Regions from separate parts of the Nonomuraea sp. NPDC054003 genome, predicted to be linked through region 1. Evidence: riboswitches for the same ligand, from Rfam matches in the RefSeq annotation. Region 1 holds a riboswitch; each other region holds the start of a gene.

Region 1 (2,189 bases):
CGAGGGCGTCCATCAGCCCGGCGGTGTCCGCGGCCATGTCGTCCAGCAGGTAGGGCGCCGGCTTGCCCGGTGCGGGCGCGCCCGCCTCGTGGAGGTGGGTGGACATCCCGGCGTCGCGGTTGTCGAACCTGACGACATGGTGCCCCTGCTCGGCGAGCTGCTCGCACAGCTCGTCGTCCCAGTGAATGAGCTGGGCGCCCAGCCCCATGATCAGGAGGAGCGGGCGCCCGTCGGGAGAGCCGAAGCTCTCGTACGCGATGTCGATTCCATGAGCCGATGCGGTCGAGGTCACGGCTCTAGAATGACATTCTAATCGTGGTGACGCAAAGGTCAGCGGCGCACGAGCTTGCGGATGCGCTCGCGGCTCAGCACCAGGCCGCCGCCGACGAGGATCACGCCGCCGGCCACGGCGGCTCCCGCCACGTTGCTCCGCTCGGTGGCCGCGGCCGCCTCGGCGCCGCCGGCGGCGGGCTGCGGCTCGGCCGGGGCCTTGACGAGGTTCACCGGGTCGGCCTTCACGGGGCTGGTCTTCACGGGCTCGGCCTTGTCGCTGCCGGACTGGCCCGCGACGGCCTTCTCCTCGTCCTTCTTGTCCGCCTTGTCGTCCGCCTTGTCCCCGGCCAGGACCGGCGGGGCGGCCGGGTTGCGGTCCATGCGCTTGTAGGCGCCCTCGGAGAAGGCGACCGGGTGGTTCTTCAGGCCCAGGCCGTCACCCCACTTGGTGATGACGTACTCGACCTCGATGTGGCCCTTGCCGCCGTTGCCGTCCACCATGAGCGTGCGCGGGTTGAACTTCCCGCCGGTCAGGTCGGCGAAGGTCTTGCCGTCCAGGTCGAGCATGATGCCCTTGCTGGACGGGACGCCCGGGCCGCGGTCGCCGACGAAGAACGGCGCCTTCTTGCCCTTGTAGACGACGTAGCCCTCGGTCAGCAGCGGCCAGCTGGGGCTGGCGGCCATGCCTTTCTGCATGGGCTTGCCGCTGGCCGGCAGGCCGGTGTCACCCGCGCGGCCGGAGCCGTCGTCCCAGAAGTAGGAGGCCGTGGTCTCGCCCTGGAGCAGGACCTTCTCCGTGCCCTTGTCGGTGTCGGCGTGAGCTGCGGCGCCGGAGCCGAGCGCCAGCGTGCCGGCGGCGGCGACGATCGCGGCGATGGAACGCATGCTGAAACGAGCAGACATGAAAAACAGAAGTCCTTTGTGAGGCAACAGCAAAGATGCGCTCGCGGAACGACGTAGCCGGGCATCAAGCCGTACGGACGCTACGGTGGGAGCGCGAAAGGAAGATCAGGAAATGGTGCCGCTCAATCGGCGGCCGATGACATCCCGCGGTAGGGGGGACGGGCGCGGTGATTCATCACAGGAAAACGTCCTCTCCATCTCGCCTACCGGGTTAGCTGACGGGTTCGGACGTGGAGATGCCCTACCGGCCGCATGGGCCGGATTCACCCCAGAAGGTGGGTCCCCGGTTCCCGCGGGGGAGCGGGATTCGGCGCCAGGCAGCCGCCTCTTCCTGGTGAAGAGCCAAGGTCACTGCCTGGTAACGCCGACCAATCTAGCGAGCAAATCGGACAAACGCAAAGGTAAGCCCATGATTCGGGCGAAGATCTACCTAGAAAAAGGGGGTACGGCATGCCGTACCCCCTTGAACACCCAGATTCAGCCGCCGCTCTTGCGCCTGAAGGACCGCTTGCCGGCAGCCGGGCCGTGGGCTCCGTGGATCTTGGAATGGTCGGCGCCCCTACCACTGCCGCCAGATCCCGCCTGCTGGCCGCGCTTGCGCTCCAGTGCCTCACGGAACTTGCGCTTCATCTCGTCCTCGGGAGTCTCGTCGACTTCCGGCTCCGGGGTTTCCGCCATGAGGGCCTCCTGATGTGCGTACAGCCTCCAGCTTCGCACGCAGGCCTTGACAGCGCATAACCGGGATCATCGGCGGGACGCGCGCCGGCCACTTGGTGTTGCCTTGACCCGATCGAGGAAACACCACGGACATGCAGCTCTACCCCCCGGAGCCGCGGCGGTGAGCCCGCTCGCGTTCCTCGGCCGGGATCTCGCGATCGATCTCGGCACGGCCACCACCCAGATCTACGCCCCCGGCCTGGGCGTGGTGCTCAACGAGCCGTCGATGGCGGCGGCCTGCGCGGCCACGGGCCGCACGCTCTTCGGCGCGGACGCGTACGCGGCGTGCTCGGCCG
Region 2 (2,189 bases), on a different contig from region 1:
GACCAGCGGGTGAATTCGCCTCACATATCGCTTTCGCGGATGAATCTGTACGATCTTCCGCGTGCGTGACTTATCGTGGGGCATCGCGGCGACCGGCGGCATCGCCAGGACAGTGGGCGCCGTCATCGCCGCCGAGCCGGGGATGAGGGTGGCCGCGGTCGGCTCCCGCGACCTGGGCCGGGCCAAGGCGCTGGCCGCGACGCTGGGCGCCGAGTCCGCCCACGGCTCCTACGCCGAGCTGTGCGCCGATCCGGCCGTGGACGCCGTCTACGTCGCCACCCCGCACGCCCAGCACCTGGAGGTGGCCGAGGCGGCCATCGCGGCGGGCAAGGCCGTGCTGTGCGAGAAGCCGCTCGCCGCCACCACGGCCGACGCCGAGCGGATGGTCCGGCTGGCCCGCGAGGCCGGGGTCTTCCTGATGGAAGCGATGTGGATGCGGTTCAACCCGCTGATCCGCATGCTCGCCGGCGACGGGCGTTTCGGCGAGATCCGCTCGGTGCGCGCCTCGTTCGGCTTCGCGCACCCGTACGATCCCGCGCACCGGCTCTGGGCGCCGGAGCTGGGCGGCGGCGCCCTGCTCGACCTGGGAATCTACCCCATGGGGCTGGCCCAGTTGTTCCTCGGGACGCCGGAGAGCACGCACCTCACCGGGTCGCTGTCCCCGGGCGGCGTCGACGCCGAGGCGGGCGGGCTGATGAGCTATCCGGGCGGCAGGCGGGCGCTGGTGGAGTGCTCGCTGCTCGGCGCCTACTCCAACGACGCCACCGTCGTCGGCACCGGGATGCGGGCCGACATCGACGCCCCGTTCTGGGCTCCGCGGCGGGTCGTGCTCAGCGGGCCGGGGATGGAGCCGGAGGAGCACGTGCTCGACGATCCGGCGGACAACGGGTACGCGGGCGAGCTGCGCGAGGTCCGCGACTGCCTGGCGCGGGGTCGTACCGAGAGCGCGATCATGCCGCTTGACGAGAGCCTTGCCATCATGCGGGTTCTGGCGGAGGCGCGGGCGCAGATCCGCTAGCCGCGGCTTTGAAGACTTGCCAGTTTCTTGCCAGATGCGTTACTTTACTCCGCATTCACGGCATACGTCCGATTTGTCCGGTCGTGTCCGAGAACACCGTCGTATCGCAGGATCGTCCTGCGACCGCTGAATCCGCCTTGCGCGGAACCGGGGACCCACTTCTTCCGGGGTGAATCGGCGCCTCGCGCGCCGTAGGGCAGCTTCCACGCCCGAACCCGTCAGCTAACCCGGTAAGCGGCATGGAAGCAAGGAGTACATCCCCTCGATGGTCATGCATCGCCTCCCCCGTGCCACCCAACCGCATTACGTCCGCGCCGCCCTCGGCGCCACCTTCGTCGCCTGCTTCATGGGCTCCGCCCTCCCCGCCCACGCCGACCCCGTCAACGGAGACGATCTCTCGCTGACGGCCCAGGCGGAGACCGGCCAGACCGCCTCCCAGGAGGCGAAGCCCGCCGAGAAGGACAAGATCGACGTCACCGCGGCCCAGGTGCTCGCCCTGGCCAGGGAGCAGATCGGCATCAGGGAGAACGCGCGGGGTGGCGGCACGAAGTTCCAGGAGTGGTACGCGAACTCGCAGCGCGCCCAGGAGACCATCGCCCGTGACGGCGGCCACCCCGCCGCCTACCTGAACGCCCCCTGGTGCGCGATGTTCGTCTCCTGGGTCGGCGAGCAGACCGGCGCCCGCGCGCAGGTGGGCTGGGACGCCTACACGGTGACGCACGCGCGGTGGTTCCAGAACAACGGCCGCTGGGGCACCCTGGCCAAGCCGGGCGCCGTGGTCTTCTTCGCCTGGAACGGCAGCAAGAGCCTCGGCTCCATCCAGCACGTCGGCTTCGTGGTCAAGGACAACCGCGACGGGACGATCTCCACGATCGAGGGCAACACCGGCAACGGGCTCGTCGAGGAGCGCATCCGTCCCAAGTCTCAGGTCGTCGGCTACGGCTACCCCGAGTACGCCGCCTGATTGTCCGGAAGAATCCCTGAGGTGTCGATGCGGGCGCCGCTCGTTCGACGCGTCGGCGAGACCGGGATTCGAAGGAGAAGCACCGTGAAGTTCATGATCATCGGAAAGGGCAGCGCCGAGACGGAGGCGGGCGTCATGCCGAGCCGGCAACTCGTCGACGACATGATGGCCTACAACGAGTCGCTGGCCAAGGCCGGTGTCCTGCTG
Region 3 (2,189 bases), on a different contig from region 1:
CAAGGTCAAGAAGGAGCGCTCCGAGATCGAGAAGCTGATCGCCCAGCAGAAGAAGCTGCTCGACCGCCTCGGCGCCTACCGCGTCGGCGACCCGAACAGCACCGGCGTCAAGTACACCGGCCCCGCCTCGGGGAGCGCGGCGGCGGTGCTCAACTTCGCCTACGCGCAGATCGGCAAGCCCTACCAGTTCGGCGGCACCGGGCCCGGCGGCTGGGACTGCTCCGGCCTGACGCAGGCCTCGTGGCGCGCGGCCGGCGTCTCCCTGCCGCGGACGACGTGGCAGCAGTGGGCCTGGGGCGCGAGCCGGAGGGTGTCGCTGGACGCCCTGGAGCCCGGTGACCTCATCTTCAGCGAGGGGCTGGGCCACGTGAGCATCTATGCGGGAAACGGCAAGATCGTGCACGCGCCGCAGACCGGTGACGTGGTCAAGGTCGTCCCGCTCTCCGCGTACGGGCGCCGGCTCGTCGGCGCGGTACGCCCGTGAGCCGCTGAAACGTCTGTGACTGATGTGACAGAAGGGCTCTGACACATCGTCAGGGCGGCAAGTGTGAGTATGGTCACATCTGGGTAACGGGACTGGCTTGCCAGCAGGGATCCGCGGGTCTGACAGCGGGCTTGTCAGATCGTCATGTGCTTACCGTGCCTTTGCCAGCCCATGACTTCAGGCGTAGGTTCTGGCGTCGCGGCGGACACTCCATGCCCGCCGCCGGCCATCGCCGCCGCGCCGCCGGCGCCGCGACGTGGACGAACAAGAATCCGCCGGTCACCGCCGCATCTCCGGGAACCTTCACCCGGGTGGTGGCCTGCCGAATCCGTGCAGCCAGGAGGCACGGAGCCGGGGAACCATAGATCCCGTCATTTCAGGGCGGGATCAGGGGTGAATCGGCGCGGCGACGCGCCGTAGGGCGACTTCCAGGCCCGAATCCGTCAGCTAACCCGGTAGGCGTTCGTGGAAGACTCAAGGAGCAATCCTGTCTACCTCCCCTAAGAACCCCCGTCTGTCTCGCCTTGCCGTCAGTGGCGTGGCGCTCAGCATGACCGTGACGGCCGGAGGGCTGGCCCTCCACGTCCCGGCGGCGCAGGCGGACACGGTGATCGCCCCGGCCGGAGCTTCGGTGACGACGGTCGAGGCCGTCAAGACCACTGCTTCCAAGAAGGCGACTTCGAAGAAGGTCCTGTCCAAGAAGCAGGCGAAGGCGGCCCGCCAGAAGGTGAAGGCCCACAAGGCCGTCGCGGTGGCCAAGAAGCAGATCGGTGACCCGTACCGCTACGGGGCCACCGGGCCGCACGCCTTCGACTGCTCAGGTCTCGTCCAGTTCGCCTGGCGGAAGGCCGGGGTCAAGATCCCGCGCGTGACGAACAGCCAGTTCGCGGGCATCAGGAAGAAGGTCTCCTACAAGAACCTGAAGCCGGGTGACCTGATGTTCTTCCGCGGGCTCGGCCACGTGGGCATGTACATCGGCAAGGGCAAGATGGTGCACTCGCCGAGCTCGGGCAAGACGGTGCGCGTCGAGAAGCTGAACGGATGGCGCAAGTCGTCGTTCGCCGGCGCGGTACGCCCCGGTCTGTGACCGATCGCGAAGGCCCCGCCCCTGACTGGGGGCGGGGCCTTCGTGATGCGTGGGACGGGCGTCCCGCCGCTAGCATCGGACAGCATGTCCGGGATCGTAGGCCGTCGAGCGGTGGTGACGGGGCTGGTCCTCGCCGTGGCCGCGGCCGGCGGGGCGGCGCCGGAGTCGTGGTCCGCCGGGGTGCCCGACGAGCTGGCCGGGGTGCGGGAGCTGTGGCGGGGCGAGCTGGGCGTCGCGCGCGGCGAGCGGGCGCTGGTCGCCGGGCAGCGGGCCGATCCCGGGCTGCTGGCCGATCTGGCGCGGCGGGCCGACGCGGCGGGGCGACGGGTGTCGGGCGTGCTGGGCCGGCCCGTGCGCCCGCTGGTGCTGGTGCCCGCGTCAGGAGAGCAGGCCGCGCGGCTGGCCGGCGTCGCCGACGTGCGCGGGCTGGCGGCGGTGGCCGACGGGCGGCGGGTGATCGTGGTGCCCGAGGGTTTCGCGCGGCTCAACCCGACCGGCAGGGACGTGGTGCTCGCCCATGAGCTCACGCACGTCGCCGCTGGCACCGACGGGCTGCCCGGCTGGCTGTACGAGGGATTCGCCGACTACGTGGCCTATCGGGACGCGGGGCTGGCGGTC
Region 4 (2,189 bases), on a different contig from region 1:
CACCGCCGAGGCCGCCGCCGGGCCGCGGCTGCCGGGAGTACGGGTGATCAGGCAGGACAACGCCGGCAAGGCCGCCGCGCTGAACACCGGCATCCGGCACGCGCGCCACGAGTTCCTCGTCATGGTCGACGGTGACACGGTGTTCGAGCCGGACACGATCGGGCATCTCGTGCGCCGGCTCGCCGACCCCCGCGTGGGCGCGGTGAGCGGCAACACCAAGGTCGGCAACCGGCGCGGGCTCATCGGCCGCTGGCAGCACGTCGAGTACGTGATCGGCTTCAACCTGGACCGGCGCGCGTTCGAGCTGCTCGACTGCATGCCGACGGTGCCGGGGGCGATCGGCGCGTTCCGGCGCGGCGCGCTGGTCGGGCTCGGCGGGGTGAGCACCGACACGCTGGCCGAGGACACCGACCTGACGATGGCGCTGTGCCGGGCGGGCTGGCGGGTGGTGTACGAGGAGCGGGCGCTGGCGTGGACGGAGGCGCCCGCGACCCTGGGGCAGCTGTGGCGGCAGCGCTACCGCTGGTGCTACGGCACGATGCAGGCGATGTGGAAGCACCGCCGCGCGCTGGCCGAGCCGGGTCCGTTCGGCCGCCGCTGCCTGGGTTACCTGGCGCTGTTCCACGTGCTGCTGCCGCTGCTGGCGCCGGTGGTGGACCTGATGGCCGTCTACCACACGGCGGTCGGCGACCCGTTGCCGGCGGTGGCGGTGTGGGCCGGGTTCGTGGTGGTGCAGGCCGCGGCGGGCTGGTACGCGCTGCGGCTGGACCGGGAGCGGGTGTCGGCGCTGTGGGTGCTGCCGCTGCAGCAGCTGGTGTACCGGCAGCTGATGTATCTGGTGGTGTTCCAGTCGGTGGCGACCGCGCTGCTCGGGGTGCGGCTGCGCTGGCACACGGTGCGCAGGCAGGGCACTTTCGCGGCGCCGTGACGGCACCGCCGGGAGATTTTACCCGGAGGCCGGATTCCCTTACGTACAAGGGGTTTCGGGGGCTGTACCCCGGGCCCGAACCGCCAAACCGGATATGTCATACTTGCAATATTTTTGTCTGCATATATACCTTTTGCGTATTCGCGGTGATACCCCAACTCTGTTGCCGCATCGATTGACCGGACCGTGCGCTGTCCTGACGGTGTCCCCCTCACGCCAGGGCAGCGCACGGCCGCCGAATCCGCGTCTCGCGGAGCCGGGGACCCACTTCCTGGGGTGAATCGGACGCCAGCGTCCGTAGGGGACTTCCAACTCCGAACCCGTCAGCTAACCCGGTAGGCGGCATGGAAGCAAGGAGTCATTTCCTCATGCCCAAGCCTCAGCTTGCCGCTGCGCTGAAGTACCGTCCCAGCAACCGTCTCAAGTACGCCTTCGCCGGCGCGCTGCTGGCGGGGACCACCGCCGTCGCCAGCGTGACCGGCACCGCCATCGCCGCCACCGGCGGCGCCGCCGCCCCCGTCGAGCCGAACCCGGCCATCGCCCAACAGCAGGCGGCCCAGCTCACGTACGGGCAGGACGTGTCGAACTACCAGCCCGACCACGACTGGGAGGCCAGCCCGGCCGAGTTCGGCATCATCAAGGCCACCGAGGGCACCGGCTTCACCGACAAGACCTTCGCCCGGCACTGGCAGGAGCTGGACAAGAAGGGCATCGTGCGCGGCGCTTACCACTACGCGCACCCGCGCAACAACCCGATCGCCGAGGCCGAGCACTTCCTCTCGGTGGTGAACTCCCAGCCCGCCAAGCCCGGCGACCTGCTGGTGCTGGACCTGGAGACGACCAACGGCAGGTCCGTCTCCGAGGTGAACGCCTGGGCCAAGGCCTGGCTGTCGCACGTCAAGGCCAAGACCGGCGTCACGCCGCTGTTCTACAGCGGCTGGCACTTCGCCGACACCTACGGCGCGGGACTGTCGGAGTACCCGCTCTGGGTGGCCCACTACAGCAAGCCCAAGGGCGAGATCACCCCGCCGGCGGACTGGAAGTCGTGGACCATCCACCAGTACTCCGACAAGCCCATCGACCACAACGTCTCGGCCCTGACCCCCGACCAGCTCCGCAGCCTGGGCCGTCCGGCCTGACCCGCTCTGTGACGCCTCCCGCGAGGGAGGCGTCACAGTCGTCTCAGCCCTGGTGGATCCTGAGCCCACGCTCCTCCATGCGCCGCAGCAGCTCGGCCGGGCCCACCGCCGTCTCCGGCAGC

The links. Region 1 has a riboswitch for cyclic di-AMP ahead of ACZ6YG_RS17805 (hypothetical protein). Riboswitches for the same ligand answer to the same signal wherever they lie in the genome.
Region 2: linked by a shared signal. The riboswitch ahead of ACZ6YG_RS07080 (CHAP domain-containing protein) and the one ahead of ACZ6YG_RS17805 (hypothetical protein) in region 1 are both predicted to bind cyclic di-AMP.
Region 3: linked by a shared signal. The riboswitch ahead of ACZ6YG_RS05035 (C40 family peptidase) and the one ahead of ACZ6YG_RS17805 (hypothetical protein) in region 1 are both predicted to bind cyclic di-AMP.
Region 4: linked by a shared signal. The riboswitch ahead of ACZ6YG_RS14695 (glycoside hydrolase family 25 protein) and the one ahead of ACZ6YG_RS17805 (hypothetical protein) in region 1 are both predicted to bind cyclic di-AMP.

The regions. Positions count from the first base shown of each region.
Region 1 is NZ_JBVJKR010000006.1:278,551-280,739, reverse strand. Features, by position in the region: gene ACZ6YG_RS17810 (alpha/beta fold hydrolase) at 1-292, opposite strand, end outside; gene ACZ6YG_RS17805 (hypothetical protein) at 331-1,176, opposite strand; cyclic di-AMP (ydaO/yuaA leader) riboswitch at 1,362-1,499, opposite strand; gene ACZ6YG_RS17800 (DUF5302 domain-containing protein) at 1,654-1,854, opposite strand; gene ACZ6YG_RS17795 (rod shape-determining protein) at 2,015-2,189, shown strand, end outside.
Region 2 is NZ_JBVJKR010000002.1:618,706-620,894, reverse strand. Features, by position in the region: gene ACZ6YG_RS07090 (aldo/keto reductase) at 1-13, shown strand, start outside; gene ACZ6YG_RS07085 (Gfo/Idh/MocA family protein) at 62-1,018, shown strand; cyclic di-AMP (ydaO/yuaA leader) riboswitch at 1,133-1,270, shown strand; gene ACZ6YG_RS07080 (CHAP domain-containing protein) at 1,284-1,982, shown strand; gene ACZ6YG_RS07075 (YciI family protein) at 2,076-2,189, shown strand, end outside.
Region 3 is NZ_JBVJKR010000002.1:182,219-184,407, forward strand. Features, by position in the region: gene ACZ6YG_RS05030 (C40 family peptidase) at 1-484, shown strand, start outside; cyclic di-AMP (ydaO/yuaA leader) riboswitch at 795-961, shown strand; gene ACZ6YG_RS05035 (C40 family peptidase) at 1,023-1,571, shown strand; gene ACZ6YG_RS05040 (hypothetical protein) at 1,656-2,189, shown strand, end outside.
Region 4 is NZ_JBVJKR010000005.1:202,876-205,064, reverse strand. Features, by position in the region: gene ACZ6YG_RS14700 (bifunctional polysaccharide deacetylase/glycosyltransferase family 2 protein) at 1-928, shown strand, start outside; cyclic di-AMP (ydaO/yuaA leader) riboswitch at 1,152-1,285, shown strand; gene ACZ6YG_RS14695 (glycoside hydrolase family 25 protein) at 1,297-2,067, shown strand; gene ACZ6YG_RS14690 (hypothetical protein) at 2,111-2,189, opposite strand, start outside.